One region of the Streptoverticillium reticulum genome, then DNA from elsewhere that is predicted to be linked to it. Evidence: riboswitches for the same ligand, from Rfam matches in the RefSeq annotation. Region 1 holds a riboswitch; each other region holds the start of a gene.
What was found. Region 1 has a riboswitch for cobalamin ahead of ACMATS_RS06950 (HoxN/HupN/NixA family nickel/cobalt transporter). Riboswitches for the same ligand answer to the same signal wherever they lie in the genome.

Region 2: another riboswitch for cobalamin. It lies ahead of ACMATS_RS13270 (ribonucleoside-diphosphate reductase subunit alpha); the one in region 1 lies ahead of ACMATS_RS06950 (HoxN/HupN/NixA family nickel/cobalt transporter).
Region 3: another riboswitch for cobalamin. It lies ahead of ACMATS_RS14085 (aldehyde dehydrogenase family protein); the one in region 1 lies ahead of ACMATS_RS06950 (HoxN/HupN/NixA family nickel/cobalt transporter).
Region 4: another riboswitch for cobalamin. It lies ahead of metE (5-methyltetrahydropteroyltriglutamate--homocysteine S-methyltransferase); the one in region 1 lies ahead of ACMATS_RS06950 (HoxN/HupN/NixA family nickel/cobalt transporter).

Annotation. Positions count from the first base shown of each region.
Region 1 covers NZ_CP179755.1:1,481,781-1,487,358, reverse strand. Annotated here, with positions in the region: gene ACMATS_RS06960 (YIP1 family protein) at 7-594, opposite strand; gene ACMATS_RS06955 (APC family permease) at 685-2,238, opposite strand; cobalamin riboswitch at 2,631-2,779, shown strand; gene ACMATS_RS06950 (HoxN/HupN/NixA family nickel/cobalt transporter) at 2,834-3,955, shown strand; gene ACMATS_RS06945 (NAD-dependent epimerase/dehydratase family protein) at 4,009-4,989, shown strand; gene ACMATS_RS06940 (GNAT family N-acetyltransferase) at 5,226-5,578, shown strand, end outside.
Region 2 covers NZ_CP179755.1:2,973,349-2,978,926, reverse strand. Annotated here, with positions in the region: gene ACMATS_RS13270 (ribonucleoside-diphosphate reductase subunit alpha) at 1-1,928, opposite strand, end outside; cobalamin riboswitch at 2,091-2,226, opposite strand; gene ACMATS_RS13265 (hypothetical protein) at 2,473-2,787, shown strand; gene ACMATS_RS13260 (hypothetical protein) at 3,095-3,388, opposite strand; gene ACMATS_RS13255 (helix-turn-helix domain-containing protein) at 3,422-4,252, opposite strand; gene ACMATS_RS13250 (DUF6879 family protein) at 4,249-4,776, opposite strand; partial or broken gene ACMATS_RS13245 (hypothetical protein) at 4,763-4,951, opposite strand; gene ACMATS_RS13240 (hypothetical protein) at 5,259-5,578, shown strand, end outside.
Region 3 covers NZ_CP179755.1:3,153,634-3,159,211, forward strand. Annotated here, with positions in the region: gene ACMATS_RS14080 (IS1182 family transposase) at 1-571, opposite strand, end outside; partial or broken gene ACMATS_RS14085 (aldehyde dehydrogenase family protein) at 859-1,314, opposite strand; cobalamin riboswitch at 1,517-1,645, opposite strand; gene ACMATS_RS14090 (DEAD/DEAH box helicase family protein) at 1,850-5,530, shown strand; gene ACMATS_RS14095 (restriction endonuclease subunit S) at 5,527-5,578, shown strand, end outside.
Region 4 covers NZ_CP179755.1:7,974,629-7,980,206, reverse strand. Annotated here, with positions in the region: gene metE (5-methyltetrahydropteroyltriglutamate--homocysteine S-methyltransferase) at 1-1,453, opposite strand, end outside; cobalamin riboswitch at 1,622-1,787, opposite strand; gene ACMATS_RS36350 (dihydrofolate reductase family protein) at 2,240-2,836, shown strand; gene ACMATS_RS36345 (helix-turn-helix domain-containing protein) at 2,844-4,274, opposite strand; gene ACMATS_RS36340 (GNAT family N-acetyltransferase) at 4,409-4,966, shown strand; gene ACMATS_RS36335 (LysE family translocator) at 4,967-5,578, shown strand, end outside.

The DNA.
Region 1 (5,578 bases):
GGCCCGTCAGCCGCTTCCCGGGGGGAACTTGAGCAGGGCCACCGCCGCCACCATCTGGATCGCCACCGAGGCCACGGCCTTGTGCGTCGGCAGGTGGTGCTGACCGCGGATCAGCAGGGTGGCGATCACGCAGCCGAAGGCCGCGGTGACGGAAGCGGCCGCCTGCACCGGCACGGAGTCCGCCGGCAGCCAGGTGTTGAGGAACAGCCGCGGCAGGTCCGTCGCCCAGAAGACGACGGCGAACAGGCCGGTGGTCGGCGCGAACCGGCCGTTGCCGCCCAGCCGTCGGGCTATGGCGTGGGTGACGGCGCCGAGGAACAGGGTGGCCACCAGCGTCACCCCGGCGGCGATGGCCATGGCCTCCAGGGCGAGGACGGGGCTCACGCCCCACTGGACCCAGAAGGAGTCCTTGCCCAGCGTCCCCAGCGCTCCGCACAGCAGGCTGAGGAACATGGCCGCCCCCCAGACGCTCCGGTCCCGGGCTTCGTCGAGCACGTCGACGGGCCGATACCAGAGCCCGAATATCAGGTGGTGCCACAGCAGCCGGCGCGGCGTGGCAGGGGGTTTGGCGGAGGGAGCGGAGGTCACGGGCATGGGTGCCGTTTTATCACCGTTCGGCCACGAAGCCGGTGTCGGGCCGGACAAAGGTGATCAAGGCGGGCGGCCACGGGGGCCGGCCCGCCGTCAGGCGGGTGCGGGCTCCGTGCTGCCGGGGTCGTCCTCGGGGTCGCCGCCCGCTCCCGGAGCCGTGTCCGCGGGGGCGGGGTCCAGGTACTCCTCGCTGATCTCCCGCGGTCCGAACGGCCACACCTTCTCGTACGCCGCCCACAGCACGAAGGCCACACAGCCCGCCGCGACCCACACCAGCGACCACTCGATGGGGTGCCGCCCCGGGGAACTGCGGTCCGCGTAGCCGTAGATGACGATCCAGCCCACCGCCGCGACCACGCTGGGCAGCGGGTAGAGCCACATCCGGTACGGCCGCCGCAGGCCCGGCTGGCGGCGGCGCAGCACGGTGGCTGCCAGGACCTGGGACAGCGCCTGCACGATCACCATGACGGTGGTCAGCAGCTGGATCAGCGTGTTGAGGTCGGTGTGACGCCCGATCAGGAAGCCGATCGCGCCGATGACCCCCATCGTCACCAGCGGCAGCACCGGGAAGCGGTGCCGCGGGTGCAGGACGCCGAAGGGGCGGAAGAAGACCTTCTCCCGCGCGGCGTCGTAGGGCACCCGGGAGCCGCCGAGCAGCCCGGTGAAGACCGAGGCGAAGGCCGTGACGAGGATCAGCACGGTGACGACGTCCGCGGCGTGCTTGCCCCACGTCCGTTCCAGCACCGCCGAGGCCACCGAGGAGCCGGCCGTGGAGTTCGGGTCCAGCATCTCCTTCCAGTCGACGACCCCGAGGGTGCCGATCTGCAGCAGCAGATAGACCGTCATGATGCCGAAGATGGACCAGACGATGGCGCGCGGCAGGGTGCGTCCGGGATTCTTGATCTCGGCGCCCATGTACGCGGCCGTGTTGTAGCCGCCGTAGTCGTAGATGCCGATCGTCAGACCCGCGGCGAAGCCCAGCCAGAACTGATTGGACGTCACCTCGAAGGCGTGGGCGGGATAGGTGAAGGCGAGATGGGCGCTGAAGTGGGTGAAGGCCGCGATGATGACGAGGATGATGGAGGCGAGCATCACGCCCCACAGCACGGCGGTGATCCGCGCGATGTTCTCCACCCGCCGCCACAGCAGCGCGACGACCACCGCGATGAACACCAGCCCGGTGACGTCCCCTTGGGTCTGCGTCATCCCGGGCCACAGGTAGGCGAGGTACTGCACGAAGCCGATGACGCCCGTGGCCATCGCGAGCGGGATGAAGAGCATCGCCGTCCAGACGAACAGGAACGGCATCAGCTTGCCGGTGCGGTACTGGTAGGCCTGCCGCAGATACACGTAACTGCCGCCCGCGCCCGGCAGCGAGGCCCCCAGCTCGGCCCAGATCAGCCCGTCCGCGAGGGCCAGCACGGCGCCCGCGACGAAGCCGATGACGGCCTGCGGCCCGCCGAAGGCCGTGACCATGAGCGGAATGGTGACGAAGGGGCCTATCCCGCACATCTGGCTCATGTTGATGGCCGTCGCCTGGAACAGCCCGATGCGGCGCTCGAAGCCGACGTCCTGCCCGGTGGGCCTGTGGTCGGGACTGCGATCTCTGTCTGCTGCTGGGTCTGCTGCTGGGTTTTCTGCTGCCATGGCGATCAGCCCTCTCTCGTCGCGCACTGCTGCACTCGTAGCACCGGCCTGCATGACCGTCCATCACATGCGGACATCCGCACAGAAGTGTCGGTACCCGTTCCGCTGCATGGGCATGGCAATTGCCACATCTTTGCCACCGCCTGAGGTCAGGGCGCTAAGGTGGCCCGGCCGTGGTGTTCGGGAAGACCGGTGGCGGGCCCTAGGGCCCGTCCGATGGGTCAGCACGGGCCCCGCGGCGCCTGGCACGGCACCTCGCTGCGTTGTCGCATCACCCGAGTACGCCCAGTACGCGGGTGATGCTCCGCCTTGCGATGCTCCCCCAGCTACCGCTGGGAGGTGCCCCCAGCGCCAGACGCCGCGGGGCCCGCACTGACCCATCGGACAGGCCCTAGTGGCCCCATTCCGGAGCGGCCCTCGCCACTGTGATCGGGGAGCTTCCGCCTCCTTCCGCACGCCCCGCAGGGCGCGCGGTGCCACTGGCCGCATCCGGCGGCCGGGAAGGCAGGGGCGGGCGCGCGCGTACCCGTAAGCCAGGAGACCGGCCACGGCATCTCACGAACTGATCCACGAGGTGCTGGAGCGTGACCCGCAGATGACTCTGCCCACCGGAACCACAGAAGTCCCCACTAGTACGCAGCCGTCCTTCCAATGGCGCCGCCAGGACACCGTGCGCACCGCCGGTCTGCTGGCCGTCATAGCCGCCCTGCACGTCGCCGCCTTCGGCGTGCTCTTCCTGCTCGTCGTCCCCCGGCACTACACGGTGGACTCCAAGGTCTACGGCGTCGGGCTCGGCATCACCGCCTACACCCTCGGCATGCGGCACGCCTTCGACGCCGACCACATAGCCGCCATCGACAACACCACCCGCAAGCTGATGGCGGACGGCAAGCGTCCGGTCTCGGTCGGGTTCTGGTTCGCGCTCGGGCACTCCAGCGTGGTCGTCGCGCTGGCCGCCCTGGTCAGCGGCGGCACGCACCTGGCCGGGACGCTGATGAACGAGAACTCCGCCACCCACCAGACGCTCGGCGTCGTCGGCACCACCGTCTCCGGCGGCTTCCTCTACCTCATCGCCGCCCTCAACCTCGTCGCCCTCGCGGGCATCCTGCGCATCTTCCGCGCCATGCGCGAGGGCCGCTACGACGAGGCCGAGCTGGAGCAGCAGCTGGACTCGCGCGGCTTCATGAACCGCATCCTCGGCCGCTTCACGCGCTCCATCACCCGCCCCGGCCAGATGTACCCGCTGGGCTTCCTCTTCGGCCTCGGCTTCGACACCGCCACCGAGGTCACCCTGATGGTGATGGCGGGCAGCGGCGCGGCCGCCGGCCTGCCCTGGTACGCGATCCTGTGCCTGCCGCTGCTGTTCGCAGCCGGCATGAGCCTGTTCGACACGCTCGACGGCACGTTCATGAACTTCGCCTACCAGTGGGCGTTCTCCAACCCCGTTCGCAAGGTCTACTACAACCTCACCATCACCGGACTGTCGATCGCGGTCGCCTTCCTCATCGGCACCATCGAACTCGTCGGCGTCCTGCACGAGAAGCTCGACCTGAACGACGCGGTCACGGGCTGGATCTCGGGACTCGACCTCGACAACGTCGGGTTCGTCATCGTGGGCCTGTTCGTGGTCGTGTGGGCGATCGCGCTCGCGTACTGGCGTTTCGGCAAGGTCGAACAGCGCTGGGAGGCGCGGAGCACGGGCCTTACGGACCTGTGACGGAACGCCCCGGGGCGGTGCGCGGCCGGTGAACCGCCTCTAGCGTCGACGTCATGCGTGTACTCGTCACCGGAGGCGCGGGCTTCATCGGCTCGCACATCGTCAGTGCCCTCACCGCCCGTGGGCACGAGCCCGTCGTCATGGACACCGGCCTCGTGCCCGCGGACGACGTCCGCGATCCCGAGGCCGTGGCACGGGCGTTGAAGGGCGTCGACGCCGTGTGCCACCAGGCCGCGATGGTCGGTCTCGGCAAGGAATTCGCGGACGCGCCCGCGTACGTGGCGTGCAACGACCTCGGCACGGCGGTGCTGCTGGCCGGCATGCACGAGGCGGGCGTCCGCACGCTGGTGCTCGCCGGGTCGATGGTCGTCTACGGCGAGGGCCGCTACGACTGCCCCGCCCACGGCCCGGTCCGCCCCGGCCCGCGGGAACCCCGGGCCCTGGAGGCGGGCCGCTTCGAGCCGCCGTGCCCGTGCTGCGGACGGGAGTTGACGCCGGGGCTCGTCGACGAGGACGCGCCGCTGGACCCGCGCAACGTGTACGCGGCGACCAAGGTCGCCCAGGAACACCTGGCGGCGTCCTGGGCCCGCGCGACGGGCGGCAGCGCGGTGGCGCTGCGCTACCACAACGTGTACGGGCCCGGAATGCCGCGCAACACGCCGTACGCGGGCGTCGCGTCGTTCTTCCGCTCGGCCCTCGCGCGGGGCGAGGCGCCGCAGGTCTTCGAAGACGGCCGCCAGCGGCGGGACTTCGTGCACGTGCGGGACGTGGCGAAGGCGAACGTACTGGCCCTGGAAGCGGATTCGCCCGGCGGCGGGCTGCGGGCGTACAACTGCGGGAGCGACAGCCCGCGCACGATCGGCGAGTTGGCCTGTGCCCTGGCAGCGGCGTGCGGGGGACCCGAGCCGGTGGTGACGGGGGAGTACCGCTTGGGTGACGTCCGTCATGTGACGGCGACGTCGCGAAGGCTGCGGGAGGAGGTGGGGTGGCGCCCGGCTGTGGGCTTTGCGGAGGGGGTGGCGGAGATGGCGTGACCCGTACGGCAAAGGCCGCCGGGCGGGCCGCCATGGTGCAGATTTGCATCGGGCCGGGGGCGGTGTGCGACAGTGGGTTCTCCGGTTCGCCAGGCGCTCTGCCACGTGCGCGGCGGCCGCCCGAATTCCCCACATCTCCCATCCTCGAACGACGGTTCCGGCCCTGCCCTGCGCAGATCCGGACCGTTCGCCCGCCCTTCCGCCCCCTCCCAGAGGAATCCTTCCCCCAGAGAACGATGCAGGCGACGACCTTTCCTCCCCGGACCGCGAACCTGTTCACCCAGGGCCTGGAGCTGCAGACCGGCTCGGCCCTGCTGCGCTTCGGCGCCGCGCGCCCGCGTCCGGCCGGCCGGATCGGCTGGTCCGGCGACGGTGCGGTGGCCTGGCTCGACGAGCTGCGCGGCCACCTGTGGAGCGTCGGCGATCCGACTGCCGCAGCCGGACTCGCCCTCCGCGCAGCTCATCAACTCCCCGGAATTGTAAGGGAGTTCACCGGACCGCGGGGCGCCGACGTGCTGCTCGGCCGCCATCTCGCGGTGACCGACCCGGTCGCCTGGCTCTTCCGTTGGACGCTCGACGAGCCGCCGCT
Region 2 (5,578 bases), 1.5 Mb from region 1:
CCGCTGAGGGTCTCGCGCTTGAAGAGGTTGGAGACCTGCGGCTCGATGCACTCGTACACGCCGGCGATCGAGGCGATCGTGGCGGTCGGGGCGATGGCGAGCAGCAGCGAGTTGCGCATGCCGGTCTTCGCGATCCGGGCGCGCAGGGCGTCCCAGCGCTCCGGCCAGGTGGCCGTGGCGTCCGCGTAGTGGTCGGGGTGCAGCACGCCGCGGGCGGTGCGGGTGGCCTCCCAGGCCGGGTGCGGGCCGTGCCGCTCGGCGAGGTCGGCCGAGGACTCGTACGCCGCCAGCATGATCCGCTCGGAGATCCGGGTGGACAGCGCCTTCGCCTCGGGCGAGTCGAAGGCCAGCCGCAGCCGGAAGAAGACGTCCTGCAGGCCCATCAGGCCCAGACCGACCGGCCGCCAGCGGGAGTTGGAGGAGCCCGCCTGTTCGGTCGGGTAGAAGTTGATGTCCACGACGCGGTCGAGGAAGGTGACGGCCGTGCGGACCGTGCGGTCCAGCTTCTCCCAGTCCATCTCGCCGTCGGCACCCAGGTGCGCGGCGAGGTTGACCGAACCGAGGTTGCAGACGGCCGTCTCGCCGTCGTTGGTGACCTCGAGGATCTCGGTGCAGAGGTTGGAGGAGTGGACGACCGCGCCCGGCTCGGCGGTCTGGTTGGCGGTGCGGTTGGAGGCGTCCTTGAACGTCATCCAGCCGTTGCCGGTCTGCGCGAGGGTGCGCATCATGCGGGCGTAGAGGACGCGGGCCGGGATCTGCTTGACGGCCTTGCCCTGGGCCTCGTACGCACGGTACGCGGCGTCGAACTCGTCGCCCCACAGGTCGACCAGGTCGGGGGTGTCCGCCGGGGAGAACAGCGACCAGTCGGCGTCCGCCTCGACGCGGCGCATGAACTCGTCCGGAATCCAGTGCGCGATGTTGAGGTTGTGGGTGCGGCGGGCCTCTTCGCCCGTGTTGTCGCGGAGCTCCAGGAACTCCTCGATGTCCGCGTGCCAGGTCTCCAGGTAGACGCAGGCCGCGCCCTTGCGCCGGCCGCCCTGGTTGACCGCGGCGACGGAGGCGTCGAGGGTGCGCAGGAACGGCACGATGCCGTTGGAGTGCCCGTTGGTGCCGCGGATCAGAGAACCGCGGGAGCGGATGCGGGAGTAGGAGAGCCCGATGCCGCCCGCGTGCTTCGACAGCCGCGCGACCTGGTGGTAGCGGTCGTAGATCGAGTCCAGCTCGTCCAGCGGCGAGTCCAGCAGGTAGCAGGACGACATCTGCGGGTGGCGCGTGCCGGAGTTGAAGAGCGTGGGGGAGGACGGCAGGTACGAGAGCGTGCTGGTGAGCCGGTAGAGCTCGGCGACGTCCTCCAGGGCCCGGACGGAGTGGTCCTCGGCCAGGCCGCAGGCGACGCGCAGCAGGAAGTGCTGCGGGGTCTCGATCACGTTGCGGGTGATCGGGTGCCGGAGCAGGTAGCGGCTGTGGAGCGTCCGCAGGCCGAAGTACCCGAACCGGTCGTCGGCGCCGTCGGCGAGGGCGCCGTCCACGAGCGCGTCGAGCCGCGCGGCGTGCTCGGCGACGAACGCGGCGGTGCCGTCGGCGATCAGGCCCTCACGGTGCCCGACGGCGACGGAGGCGGAGAAGGAGACCGCGCCCTGCCCGGCCGCCTCCTCCCGGATGGCGAGCGTGAGCAGCCGCGCCGCGAGCCGCGAGTACTCCGGCTCCTCGGCGATCAGCCCGGCGGCGGCCTCGGTGGCCAGGGACCGCAGCTCGGCCTCGTCCGACCCGGGGTGCCGGCCGCGCAGCGCGGCGGCGGCGACCTTGCCGGGGTCGGTGGCGGGCAGATCGGCGGTGAGATCGGTCAGGGTGCGCAGCAGCGCGGTCCCGGGGCCGCCGGTCTCCTCCGCAGTGGCTGCTGAGACCGGATCGGCGGGCGCGATGGTCACGTGTGGCTCTCCCTCGCTCGGCTGGTCGGCTGGGGCCGCTCGGGAGGCACTCGACGGAACGCGTACCGGCACACTTCTTCGGGGCATGCCGGACAGCGCCCATCGGCCCAACCCGCGGGGCCCGGACGTGTTCGTCACCCATGCCAAGCCCTGGGGCGGCTCGGACGTGGGCGCGCTGGCGGCAGGTCCTCGGACTTGTGGAGCGCATATGCGCATACATTCACCGTTGCGGGACAGTTCCGGATTTCCACCGGATTCCCCTGCGGCGACAGCGAGGACGAGCATACATCTAGTGCCGGGGGTCGGGAGCGCCCCCACATGTTGTGTCGGGGCGTCGTCGGATGGTTGCGGAATGTGCTAACGGGTGGGGGTGTGCGGGGGGTTGGGGGGTGGGCCGCGGGGGCGCGGTGAGGGGGCTTCAGGGGCTCTTCACGGGCCTGGAAACCGCCCCGGGCGGGGGTTGGCTGCCCTAGGATCGAACGGCTCGGACAGCCACGTCGGGCCCGGCGGACGGCCGGGCCGACCGCCCGTCAGGAGAAGCGGCATGAGCGCACAGCAGACCCCCGTGATCACCACGACCTTCCGCGGCGAGACGGTCACGGTCCGGGCCACCATCCGTGACGTACGCGACTTCCTGCCCGAGCATCGGAGAGAGGCCTTCACCGAGGCCGTGGAGACGACGCCCGTCGCCGACCTCATGACTCTCTTCATGGACTGGGTGTGGGAGGCGACCGGCGACGATCCGCGCGTCGCCGAGGCCTGTGCCCGGGCCCGTGCGGGTGACCGCTCCGCCGCGATCGACCACGAGGCCTACCTCGACAGCCGCAGCGACAGCCACGGTGTCCAGGGGGCAGCGTGAGCAGGCGTTTCGCTCTGCTCTACAGCGACGATGTCTCCCGCACCCTCGACAACCCTCCTGAAGAACAATGCGGACGCCTTCCAGCGGATCGCGGCCGCACTGCGGACGTTCGCCGACAATCCGTATGTACCGGGAGCGCCTCGCGTCAACGAGGACGGGTTGGCTGAACTCCGGCAACCAGGGCTGTTCAGGGCGGCCTGCCATGTGGCTGGAACACCGGAGCGAGGCGGCGTGGTGACCACGGTGCGGCTCTTGGCCCTGGCCTGACCTCTGCACCGCTGCGGGCGGACGGGAGAGGTCCGGACAGTCAGCCGTCGTGGCCGAGGTCGCGATCGTCCTGCTTCCGCTTCGCGGCCTGCGCGTAGAGCAGGGCATCGATCACTTTGCGGGCCGTGGCCAGGGGAACGGTCCCCAGGTACACGTGCGGCTCGCCGGACAGGGAGGCGCGCCCGGCCAGTTGGGGCCAGGAATCCGGGTCGCCGATCCTGATGCCCATGTGCGCCAGCACGCGCCCGAGCATGAAGGCGACGTCGTCGGCACGGCGTTTGCCCGCCATGAAGGCGTCGGCTTGGCGTGCGGCTGATTCGGTTTCCGGGGTCATGGGCACATCGTGAATGCCGCGACCGAAGTGGTTCTAGACGGTTTCCTGCTCGCGCAAAAAGTTGTCCCGGATACGTGCGATGAGGGTCCGTGCATCGTCGCCCGAAACGGCGACCTCTCCGAAGCCGGTGAACTTCCTTACATAGAGCTCGATGTCTCTGGGGTCGGTGACGACCAGTTCTGCGTGAACAGTCTCGACGGTCACCAGTCGCTCGTCCTTGATGGAGAAGGAGTGTGCCGGGAAGTCGTTCTGCTCTGCCGAAAGCGGCACGACGCGAATGTCGGAATTCGGCAGACGGGATACCGAAATAAGTCGGTCCAGCTGGCCCACCATGACCAATGGTGCAACGATTCGCCAGCGCAGCACGGGCTCGGTGATGATGAACCGGAACGACTTGGACGTGTCATAAAGGACGCTCTGGCGTGCCAGACGTGCTCCGACAACCTGAGCCAACTGCTCCTCAGTCAACTCCTTCCGGGCCCAGACGGCCCGCACATATTCAGGTGTCTGGAGCAGGCCCGGGACCAACGAAGGCTGAAACAGCCGCAAGAGCGTCGTCTTCGACTCGAGTGCCTGGACCTGTTGCTGTTTGCGGTGGTACCCCAGCCGGCGATAGAGCCGCCAGGCCGTCGCTTCGGTGGCGGCGGCCCGTGCCGCCGCCATGTACTCGGCCTTGACTTCTTCGGAAACACCTATGGCGGTGAGGATCTGCGCCACATCGACCACACTGGGCGCAACATTGCCTGTCTCGATCTTGCTCAGCTTGGACCTGGACATGACTGCGCCGCGGGCGACGGTCTTGGCCTCCAGACCGGAGGCCTGCCGGAGCGCCCGCAGCGCGGCTCCCAGGTCGGCTCGGTTCACTCGCCGTGCTTCGCCCACCATTCAGGGAACGGCTCGGCGTGGGCGAGTGCTGTATCCCGGTACGTCGTGAACTCGGACAGCCGGTCGGATCCGACGAACTCGGATCCGAGGAACTTTCCCGCCCCGTCGTAGCTCATGGCACTCACGACGCGGTTGTCGAACATCCAGAAGTCAGGGGCCTGCGGGAGCGGATTCTCCTGCTCGGTGGTGTCGAGGATGTAAAATTCTTCACCGGCCGTCATGTTGCGCTGATATCCCCAGCCGAGCTCGAAGCGCAGGTAGTCGGTGAGGGGCCGGGAAACGATGTGCACCCGGTACATGCGCTTGCCGGCCCGGGTCGCGTTTCCGATCGTCGTCACCCAGTCCGCCGACTTGAACCACTGCGGCTGTTCCTCTCCCGCCAGGAAGGCCTGGTACGCCTCCACGCTTCCCGACTTGCTGTAGTCGTCCAGTGTCTCCAGCCGGAATGCTTCCTGTTCGAACTCCGAGAACCACTCGCCCAGAGTCCTGGATGAGGTTGTCACGAACGGCCTTTCGGATCAGTTCGACGGGGATCTCGACCATGGCCTCGTGTTCGGGGATCTGCAGTCCGTGGTCGGTGATCAGCCCGCCCTGGAAGGCCAGCGTCCCCTGCTCGGTACGGTAGATGGCCGGACACTCGCCCTCATCGCAATCGCCTACAAGCCGCGTCAGTACCACGCTGCCCCCTCGTCGGGTCGATGTCGTCTCCGATCGTCCCGAGCGTGGTGGGCGTGGGGCAAGGGGTCCTTGTTTCCGTTACTGGAAACTGCGGAGATTGCTCCCGAGAGCCGATGACTCGGCTGTGGTAGCTGATCGCCGTCGCCGTCGGCTGGACGTTGCGGACGTCGGGACTCAACTGCGGCTCATCCACCAGCGGATCATGTCGGTGTCTGCTTGATCGCGTTGTCCCGGCGTTGTCAGACCCTCCCCATACGCTCGACCACAGTCGGTGACGGAGCCGGTGACGGAGGAGGGCGAGGCCGCCATGACGCACGAGGACGCGACGATGACCCGCATCGAGGCCGCGGTGACGCTGCACCGCGAGGGCGACGCGGAAGGCGCCCGGATGCGCCTCGGCGAGATCTGGCAGGACATCGGCCCGGACGGGGACGCCTTCCACCGGTGCGTCCTCGCCCACTACATGGCCGACGTCCAGCCGGACCCCGAGGACGAACTGGCCTGGGACCTGCGCGCCCTGGAGGCCGCAGAGTCGCTGACCGACGACCGCGTCCAGGAGCACCACGCCTCGCTCGCGGTCCGCGGCTTCTACCCCTCCCTGCACCTCAACCTGGCGGAGAGCTACCG
Region 3 (5,578 bases), 1.7 Mb from region 1:
ACCAGTCCGGCCCCGCGACCTGCACCAGCCAGTCGCCAGCGGTCTGCGCAAGAGCGTTCAGCGCCGCCCGCAACGTCTCCGCCACCAGTTCCAGCCGACGCAGGTCACGTGCCGACGACAGCACGTGCGAGGAGTCCGTCCGGGCCCGGCCCGCGCTCTTGAGCAGCCCCTTCTCCCGGGCCGCGGCCAGCACACCATCCAGCACCCGACGCCCGCCGTCCGAGGCGGCCAGCCGGTCCCGGAACTCCGACAGCACCGAGAAATCGAAGCCTGGATCGTCGAGTTGAAGCCCGAGCGCGTACTTGTAGTCGATCCGCGCCCGAACCGCCTCCGCGGCCTGGCGGTCGGTCAGCCCCTCAACGAACTGCAGCACCGACACCAGAGCCAGCCTGGCGGGAGACCAGGCAGGCCGGCCACGCACAGCAAACAGATCCGCGAAGTCCTCGTCACGGAACAGCACCCCGAGCTCGTCCCGCACCCGGATTGCCAGGCTCCCCTTCGGGAACGCGGCGCGAGCCACCCGCACCGTCTCTGCCGGAATCTCCCCCGGACCCTTCGGCTGCATCGACATCGACACCCACCCCCCCCGTGCGCAAAAACGTCGGTCCCCACGACCACAACCGGGTTATGAGGACCGACGTCACGCGAGAGACCGAATAGACCAACAGCGTCCCGAAGGTCCGGCCCCGAAGGCGCTGCGGCCGTCAGACGTTGAAGCGGAACTCGACAATAAGCCTTTTATCTGCAGAAACGCGGGCGCATCCAGCACCTGTCCAGCACGGTGCATTCACGGCCAAGAATTTGCACATGTTCCGTCAGATGTGTTGCCAAAAACCGGAAAAGCCCAGAACGCCTGCAGGCCGAGAGTCCGGCCGGGGCGCGCAGCGAGTGGGCGGCGATGCTGGTGTCGGCGTTGTCAGTGAACTATCCCTTGCGGAGGTGAAGGATACCCGCCGCGAACTCCACTACCTCCAGTCCTCACTGGACATCGCCGTGCGCGTCGGCGATCACCTTGCCCTGCTCGGCGGACAACAAGCGGGCCAGCCCGTCCTTCTCCCGCTCGGCGAACTGAAGGGACCGCATCAGGACCCGGGCACGGTGCTGCGGGGTTCACTAGCCCCAATCGAGTTGCGCGTTGGCGGCGTTGGCGATGACCGCTCCATCTCGGTACAACTCGCGGGACACCAGGGCCTGGACCTCGCCGGTGTTGGGACCGTACACCTCGCCGTGCGCCCCTGAGGTTCCCGGGGTGTGCTTGCCGCCGAAGAAGTGAGTCAACTCGCGCACGGAGGCCCGTTCATGCTCGCGGACCATGGCTGCTTGCTCTCTCAGGAGGGATCCGGGGATGGTGCGCCGCCCCCGGCATACGTACGCGGGTGGCGTACGCATGCCGGGGGCGCGAGATCGCGTATGGTCAAAATCCTGTCAGAGGGTGGGTTCGCCACGGTCGTGGGTACACACCGGTGCCATGCGCGTCAGCCCCACCCTCGTGGACAACACGGAACATCCCGCGGCCGGTATCCTGACTCCCGGATCAGCGCGCGCCGTCCACGTTCCCGGCGTCCAGCTCGTCAGTGGCGTCCTGCTCGACGGCGCGCTCCCCAGTCGCCGTGAGGGGACCGTGCCGGATTCACACCGACTTCCCTGCACTGCGGGTCGTACGCGGCTTCACGGAGCCGAGTCACCCTCCGCCTGCATCTCGGGTGCGGCCTCTGCTGCGGTCTCCAGCAACATGAAACTCCTGGCGCCGACGCACCCCCGGCACTAAGCTCGATGATCCCTTCTCCGCACCCGGACAACCTGAGCACTCCACGTCGTACAGCACCCCAGGAAGAGCGGTACCCCTCTGATGAGCGCAGGTGGCGCGGCACAGACGCCGGACCCGAGACTCGCCGAACTTGCCCGCACCTCACGTAACTTCGGTTTCCTGTACGACCATCTGCCGCTGCTCGTCGCTTATGGCTCGGGCGCCGAGGCCAATGTCTTCACCGACCCGAACACCTCGTTGATCAAGTCCCGGCAGTTCGGTGAGGCACTCGCTTCCGATCTGGTGCGCCGGGGTCGTGTCCAGTTCGCCGGGAGCAAGCAGGTCGAGCGCCTGGCAGCCCTCGATAGGGAAGGCTATCTGCACGGCAACGTGGGACCCGCGTTCCACGAGGTCCGCGTTCTCGGCAACAAGGCCAACCACGACGACTATGACGCCCCGGACGATGCCTTCCGAGCCCTGCGGACCTGTCACCGGCTCGGCGTCTGGTACCACCGACTGATCACCGGGTCCCGCGAACAGCACACGTTCGTTCCACCGGATCCGGCACGCACACCGGCCGCGCAGAACACTGCCCTGCGCGCACAGGTGGAGGAGACCCGGCGCGCGCTGGAGGAGGCTCGTCTCACTTACGAGGGTCAGGCGTCCCAGGCACAGGCAGAACAGGCCGCCCGCCTCACGGCGGAGCGGGAACTCGCCGACGCAGCGACGGTGCGCGAGGAGCTCGCCCGCCAGGTTGCCGCCATGCACGATCAGCTCGCGGCGCTCCAGCAGGCTCAGTCCGCGGCCGACGCCCGGCTGTTGCGCGAGCAGGTCACCAACCCCAGCGCCGCCTCCGAGGCGGTGGCCGAGCGTGCCCGTCTCCTGGAGAACGCCGAGCAAGCGGCCCGCGAGCCCCTCACCGAGGCGCAGGTGCGTACCCGTCTCGACGAGATGCTCATCGACGCGGGCTGGAGCGTCCAGGACGCGGGCGGCAACCTCAACCTGTACGTCCAGGGGGACCGGCGCGGCAGCGGTGTCGCCGTCCGCGAGACGACCACCGCCACAGGCCGCGCCGACTACGCCCTGTACGTGGAGCGGAAGCTGGTTGGGGTGATCGAGGCCAAGCGGGAGGGCGCCGACCTGACGGCCGCCGAGGCTCAGGCCGACCGGTACGCCGACCACCCCACCGAGGCGCAGCAACGTCTGATCGCCTGGCGCACCCCGCTGCCGTTCCGCTACGTGTCGGACGGTGGCGAGACCCGGTTCCGCAACACCCTTGACCCCGACTCGCGCAGCAGGCGGATCTTCTCCTTCCACCAGCCCCGCACCCTGTCCCGCTGGATCCGCCAGGCCGAACAGGACCCTCAGGCACCCTCCTACCGCGCCCGACTGCGCCTGCGCATGCCCGACCTAGACGAGCGCCCCCTGCGCCCCGCCCAGATCAAGGCGGTGCGCGGCGTGGAGCAGTCTGTGGCGCTGGGCAAGGGCCAGCAGGGCACGGGTCAGTCCCGCTCCCTCGTACAGATGGCGACGGGCGCCGGCAAGACGTACACGGCTGTCACGTTCTCGTACCGGATGCTCAAGTACGCGCAGGCCGAGCGGGTCCTGTTCCTGGTGGACCGGAACAATCTGGGCGCCCAGGCGCAGAACGAGTTCGAGAACTTCACGACGCCCGACACGAACCGCACCTTCGCCGACCTGTTCAACGTGCAGCGCCTGGGCGCCGAGGGCATGAACCCCTCCGCGAAGGTCGTCGTCTCCACGGTGCAGCGCCTCTATATGGAGCTGACGGGCGCGACCGTCCCCGCCACGCAGGGCGAGGACGGCGAGGAGGAGTACGCGTACGACGTGGCGGGCGACATCCGCGTCGGCTACAACCCCGGCATCCCGCCCGAGTCGTTCGACCTGATCGTCGTGGACGAGTGCCACCGCTCCATCTACGGCAAGTGGCGTTCCGTGCTGGAGTACTTCGACGCGCCCGTCGTCGGCCTCACCGCGACACCCGTCGCGCAGACCTTCGGCTACTTCAACGGGAACCTAGTCAGCGAGTACACGTACCCGGAGGCGGTCGCCGACGGCGTCAACGTCGACTTCCAGGTGTACGAGATTCTGACCCGGATAACCGGTGAGGGCGGCGTCATCGCGCGCGGCACCATCCCGGTCCGCGACCGCCGCACCCGCCGTCAGCGCTACGAGGACTTCGACGAGGACGTCTCCTACGGAGCGACGGAAGTCGGCGTCGGCGTGATCAGCAAGGACCAGCTACGGACTGTCGTCCGCACCTTCCGCGAGCGTCTGTTCACCGAGATCTTCCCCGAGCGCGCCAAGCGCGACAAGGAGACCGGCGAGCTGCTGTGGGACGAAATATACGTCCCTAAGACGCTCGTCTTCGCCAAGAACGACAACCACGCCGAGGAGATCGTCGAGGTCATTCGCGATGTCTTCGGCAAGGGCAACGACTTCTGCGCGAAGATCACGCACGCGGCGAAGAAGCCTGCGGAACGGCTCTCCGACTTCCGCAACCTGCCGCAGCTGCGCATCGCCGTCACCGTGGACATGATCGCCACGGGCACCGACGTCAAGCCCCTCGAATGCCTGCTCTTCCTTCGGGACGTCAAGAGCTGGGCCTACTTCGAGCAGATGAAGGGCCGTGGCGCCCGCACCCTCTCGCTGACCGAGTTCGAGCGCGTCACCCCAGGCGTCGGTCCCAAGACGCACTTCGTGATCGTCGACGCGGTGGGCGTGACCCGGAAGCCGAAGGTGGACGCCGGTCCACTGGAGCAGCACACGGAGAAGGACCTCAACCTTGAGAAGCTCCTCCGCCTCACCGCCCGGGGTGTCGCGGAGGACAACCACGTCTCGACTCTGGCCTCGCGTCTGGCCAAGCTCGACCTCCAGATGACCGACGAGGAGCACACCGAGATCGAGACGCTCACCGGCGGCGTACCGCTGAAGCACATCGTGCACAAGATGGTCGACGCCGTTTCGATCGACGAGCAGGCCAAGACCCGCGAGGCCGCCGAACGCCTCGGCCTCGACCCCGACCAGGCCGTACGGGACGTGACCGAGCGGGCGCTACGCCCGTTGGCCTCGAACCCCGAACTCCGCAACCGCCTGCTGGAGATGCGCCGCGCGAAGGACATCCTGTACGACGAGACGAGCCGCGACGCTCTGGTATCGGCCGGCGCCGTCCCGGAGGTCGAGTCGACGGCACGCGAGACCATCCACGACTGGCAGGCGTACGTCAAGGAGCACCGGGACGAGATGGCGGCGCTCTCCCTCGCCTTCTCGGCCGACTCACCCGTACCACCCCGCGAGGCTCTGCGGCGCCTGAAGGACCTGGCGCGGGCCGTGGCACGCCCGCCGCGCGCCTGGACGGCGGAGAAGCTGTGGCGCTGCTACGAGCAGGTGGGCGAGGCCGTGACGGCGAACCGGTCCGCCGCCCGCACCGCGGCCGACCTGCTAGCACTGCTGCGGTACGAGCTGGCGGGCGGCGCGGACGAAGGCGCCGCCCTGCCGCGCCCGCATGAGGAGGCGGTACGGGAGCGGTACGCGGCCTGGCTGGCCCGGCAGGCACAGGCGGGCGTGACCTTCACCGACACCGAACGCTGGTGGCTCGACCACATCGCCGGTGCGACAGTCGAGCGTGTACGCTTCGACACCGCCGACCTCGACTACGCCCCGTTCACGAAGATGAACGGCACGGACGGATTCCTCGCGGAGTTTGGCGAGGATCGGGCAGAAGAGATCCTCGACGAACTGGACAGGGAGCTGGGCGCGTGACGCTGGGGTTGGGTGCGGATTCCGGTGACGGCCGGGAGGAGCTTCCGG
Region 4 (5,578 bases), 6.5 Mb from region 1:
CGACGACCTCGCGGATCTCGGCCTCGATGCGCTCCTCGTAGGCGGCCGTGCCGATGCGTCCGGCGCGCAGGCCGGCGCGGGCGGTGCGCAGCTCGCTGGTCTGCGGGAAGGAGCCGATGGTGGTGGTCGGCAGCAACGGCAGTCCGAGACGGTCGCGTTGGGCCGCTGCGCGCAGGCCGTAGCGCTGCGAGCGGTGCGTGTCGGCCTCGGTGACGGCGGCACTGCGGGCGCGCACGGCAGGGTCGTGGGTGATGGCGGATCCTGCCCGGGAGGCCAGATCCGCTCGATTGGCGGCGAGTTCGGCCGCGACGGAGTCGGTGCCGCGCTCCAGTGCGCGGGCCAGCGTGACGATCTCGCCCGTCTTCTGGCGGGCGAAGGCGAGCCAGCGGACGATCTGCGGGTCGATGTCCCGTTCGGCCGTGGCGTCGAGCGGGACGTGCAGCAGGGAGCAGGAGGCCGCGACGTCGACGCGGCCTGCGAGGCCGAGGAGGGTGCCGAGGGTGGCCAGCGATTTCTCCAGGTCGTTGATCCACACGTTGCGGCCGTTGACCACGCCGGCGACCAGGCGTTTGCCGGGCAGACCGCCGACGGCCGCGAGGTCGTCGAGGTTGGCGGCCGCGGACCGGGTGAAGTCGAGGGCCAGGCCCTCGACCGGAGCCTTGGCCAGGACCGGCAGGGCCTCGCCGAGGCGGTCGAAGTAGGAGGCGACCAGCAGCTTCGGCCGGTCGGTGAGGGCGCCCAGTTCGCGGTAGGCGCGGGCGGCGGCGTTCAGCTCGGCCGGGGTGCGGTCCTGGACCAGGGCGGGCTCGTCGAGCTGCACCCACTCGGCGCCGGCGGCCCTGAGGTCCGCCAGCACTTCGGCGTAGACGGGCAGCAACCGGTCGAGGAGCGTGAGCGGTTCGAAGCCGGGCCCGACGCCGGGCGCGGGCTTCGCGAGCAGGAGGTAGGTGACGGGACCGACCAGGACGGGGCGCGCGGCCAGGCCCAGGGCGAGGGCCTCCTCGAGCTCGGCGAGCTGCTTGGCGGAGTCGGTGGTGAAGACGGTGTCGGGGCCGAGTTCCGGGACCAGGTAGTGGTAGTTGGTGTCGAACCACTTGGTCATCTCCAGCGGCGCCACGTCCTGGGTGCCGCGGGCCATCGCGAAGTAGCCGTCCAGGGCGTCGGCTTCGACGGCCGCGCGGTGCCGGGCGGGGATCGCACCGACCATGACGCTGGTGTCCAGGACGTGGTCGTAGTACGAGAAGTCGCCGGTCGGCACCTCGTGGATGCCGGCCTCGGCGAGCTGCCGCCAGGTGGTGCGGCGCAGTCCGGCGGCCGTCTCCCGGAGGGCGTCGGCGGTGACGCGGCCCTTCCAGTAGCCCTCGATCGCCTTCTTCAGTTCGCGGTTGCGGCCTTGGCGGGGGTAGCCGTACACGGTGGCGCGGGCTGCCGCGGCTGCGGACTTGCTGGTCACAAAACTCTCCTTCGCGAGCTGCATCCTGGATCTCGGAACGCGGCGAGAACGCGAAGGGGTTGGCGGACGGACCACGCCACAGCCGTGGAGCGCCCGTTCGATGGATACGCCGACCCGCCCTCGAGGTCACCGAGATCTCCGCGCACGATCGGTCGCGCGCGGGCAACGGGCAGGTCTTCGGACTCACGGGCACATCTGCCGAAGGCAGACACCTACTGGCCGTCGCTTCCCGGACCCGTCACAGGGCCCAGTGCGTATGACGGCGGTCGTTCCCGCTCACCGCTGCGGGGCAGTCCCGGATTCCCACCGGGTTCCCTCTTACGACGCGCCTGCCTGGCGAGCAGGGCGAACCAGCTGCACGCGCCACCCTAGGGCGGGGATCCGGTACTTGAACAGCGGTGTTCACATGCCGGTCACGCAAGTCCGTGTGTCATGAACCACGTTTGGGCTCTCCTTGTGCCCGGCACCGAAGCGCCCCGTAAGGGGCGCGGGGAACTGCGCGACCGGCCACGACGCGCCCGCAGCCGAGGTTCTCGGGGCTGCGCCCCGGACCCCTGGGGTGGTGCGTCGGCTGCAGGCCGTCGGTGGCCGGTCGCGCCCACGCGGCGGAGCCGCATATGTCAACAGCCCCGCGCCCCTTACGGGGCGCACACCCGCACCCACGAGCGAAGATCCGCCGGACAGGCCCTGGCACCGCGGCGTTGTCAGTGGTCGGTGCGACGATCGTCCCGGCGGCGCGAACACGTGCCGCGTCCTGCGGTTTCGAAGAACGAGGAGTGAAATCCCGTGCGCATCGTGGTCAGTGAATTCATGAGCCTGGACGGCGTCGTGCAGGCACCCGGCGGAGCCGAGGAGGACACCGACGGCGGCTTCGCCCACGGCGGCTGGTCGCACCCGTTCTTCGACCCGGAGGTGATGGGCGGGGCCATCTCCGAGGCCCTGGGCAGGACCGAGGCACTGCTGTTCGGGCGCCGCACGTGGCAGACGATGGCCGCGGCGTGGCCGGAGCGGGCCGGCGATCCGTTCGCCGACCGGATGAACTCCCTCCCGAAGTACGTCGTGACCGGGACCCTGGGGGACGCCGAGCTGACGTGGAACAACACCACGCGCATCCCCGGCGACCAGGCACTGGCCCGCATCCGCGAACTGCGCGCCGCCGACGGCGGCGACCTGCAGGTCATGGGCAGCCCCACGCTCGTCCGCACCCTCCTGGGCGAGGGCCTGGTCGACGAGCTGCGGCTCATGATCACGCCGGTGCTCCTCGGCGGCGGGAAGCGGATCTTCACCGACGACGGGGTGCTGCGCACCTTCGAGCTGGTCTCCTCGGTCACCAGCGGCACGGGCGTGCACATGTGCACCTACCGGCCGGTCCCCCAGGGGTAGAGGTCGGCTACCTCCGTGCGTAGTCGGGCAGCGGCTCCCACACCTTCTGGTCGAACCGCCAGGTGTACTGCGGCCGGTCCTTGACCGCGGTCGTGCGGAACGGCTGCCCGTGGTCGTCGATCTTCAAGGTCCCGGACCGGCCGCCGCTGCTCCACTCCAGCTCCAGTTCCCAGGTCACGTCGTGGCCGGTGGTGCGGGCGACGATGTCCAGCGGCTGCGGGTCCGTCGAGGAGACCTTGTACGGGAAGTCGGTGGCCGGGATCTTGATGTCGCCCTGCTCCCCCGCCGCGGGACGGGCGGTGGGCCGGTCGCGGTCGAGGTCGACGTCGAAGAAGGCCGGGGTGAGACCGCCACCGCAGCCGTCGCCCATCGAATACCCCGACCAGGCCAGGGGCGCCGTGCTCTTGAGGACGCGTACGTGCAGGGCCCGCAGCACGACGGCCTGGCCGTTCTTGCCCTGCACGTCGACGGTGATGTGCATGCTTCCGCCGGGCACGGCCCGCAGCCCGGTGACCCAGGCACGCGCGTCCCTGTCGTTCGGCGGTTCGGGCACCTCTGCGGGTTTCCGTCCGGAGACGTACATGATGCTGCAGCGGTTGGCGAAGTCGTAGGGCTGGACGTCGGCGGTCAGCGGCTCACCGGAGTCGCTCCCGCGCCCGCCGCCGTTGTCCTTGCCGTCGGAGGTCCCCGCCTCCGGCGCACCGCTGTTGCCGTCGGCCTTCTTCCCTCCGGCCTCCGCCTTGCCGGTCCCGCCGGTCGGCGTGCTGCCGCCGTCCGGCGACGCAGTGCCATCCCGGCCCGGGCCGGTGCTGCCCGGGGCTCCGGACGGTGCGAGGGGTGCGCCGGAGACGTTCGGCCGGGCGCGGTGCGCGTCCGTCTCGTCCTGGCGCGCACCCGGCGGCGTCGTGGCCGCCCAGGCGACGAGGGCGGTGGGCACGGCTATGCCGACGGCTGCCGCGGCGACGACGCCCAGACGCACGCGGCGCGAGCGGCGGCCGCCGGCGGCGGCGGGTGCCGGTTCGGCGGACCGCGGCCGGGGCGCGGGCTCGGACTCCGGCGCGGGCGCGGGGAGTTCCCCCGCCACCGACTCCGGCTCGGCCGCGGGTGCGGGCTCGGGCAGTTCTGCCGCTACCGGCTCCGGCGTCCGCTCCGGCGGCTTCGCCTCCGCTTCGCCCGGCGCTCTGGACGACGAGCGTCGTGCGTCGTCCGCCAGGATCCAGCGGCGGTGCAGCTCCACCAGCTCCTGCGGGGTGGCTCTGCAGAGCCGGGCGAGGCGCTCGACGGGGGCGTAGTCGGCGGGCACGGCACCGCCGTTGCAATAGCGGTGGACGGTCGACGTGCTCATGTGCAGCCGCTTCGCCAAGGCCCCGTAGCTGAGCCCTGAACGGTCCTTCAGCTCGCGCAGCTGCTCCGCGAATTCCTCGATCCCCCCGGCCATGCCGGCATCCCCCTGCTCCGGAGCCGCGTTCCGGACCGCGGCGATTCATCAGGTCAGGCTATATGAGGGGATTACCGTGAGAGGATCCCGACGCGCTGTACACGGCGGCATCGGTTCGGCAGTGGAAGGTGAGCATGTACGCGATATCCCTGGGCGACGACGGCGCGGAGCTGTGCCCGCTGGAGCCCTGGCAGGCCGAGGAGTTCCTGGCCCACATGGACCGGGGCCGGGAGTTCATCGGGCAGTTCATCAACCTGCCCGACATCGTCACGGACCTGGAGTCGTGCCGGGCGTATCTCCAGCGGTACGCGGACAGGGCGGCGGCCGACGCCGGGCGCCTGTACGGCATCCGGACGGACGGCAGGCTCGTCGGCGGGGTCCTCTTCCGGACGATGGACGTCGGACAGGGCACGGCCGAGGCGGGCTGCTGGCTGGAGCCGTCGGCGGCGGGCAAGGGGCTGGTGACCCGGGCCGCGCGCGTGATCATCGACTGGGCCGTCGAGGAGCGGGGCATCCACCGCGTGGAGTGGTGGGCCGCCTCGGAGAACACGGCCAGCATCGCCGTAGCCCGGCGGCTCGGCATGACGAGGGACGGCGTGCTGCGGGAGAACTTCCTGCACCGGGGGAAGCGGCACGACGTGGAGATCTGGTCGGTGCTCGCCCCGGAGTGGCGAGCGGCCAGGGCGGCCTAGATGTTCACCTGGTTCCTCGCCTTTCTCGGGGCGTGCACGCTGATCGCCGCCTCGCCCGGCCCCAGCACGATGCTGATCATCCGTCAGTCCCTGCACAGCAGGCGGGCCGGCTTCCTCACCGTGCTGGGCAACGAGACCGGCGTGTTCGTCTGGGGCCTCGTCGCCGCCTTCGGGCTCACGGCGCTGCTCGCGGCCTCCCGGCTGGCCTACGACGTCATGCGGATCGGCGGTGCCGCGGTCCTCATCGGCTTCGGCGTCCAGGCGTTGCTGGCCGCCCGCCGCGGACACGCGCAGCCCGCGGAGCCGGAGGGGGCACCGGCCGTGCGGTCCGGATGGCGCGCGTACCGTTCCGGCCTGTTGCTGAACCTCGCCAATCCCAAAGCCGCGGTGTTCGCGATGTCGTTCCTGCCGCAGTTCGTGCCCGCCGACGCGCCCAAGCTGCCCACGATGGTCGGTCTCGCCGCGATCTGGGCCGTCTACGAGGTCGGTTACTACGGGCTGTACGTGTGGTTCGTCGGCCGGTTGCGGGGCCTGATCTCGCGGGCGAACGTGCGCAAGCGCCTGGAGCAGGTCTCCGGGGGCGTGCTGTTGCTGCTCGGCATCCGCATGGCC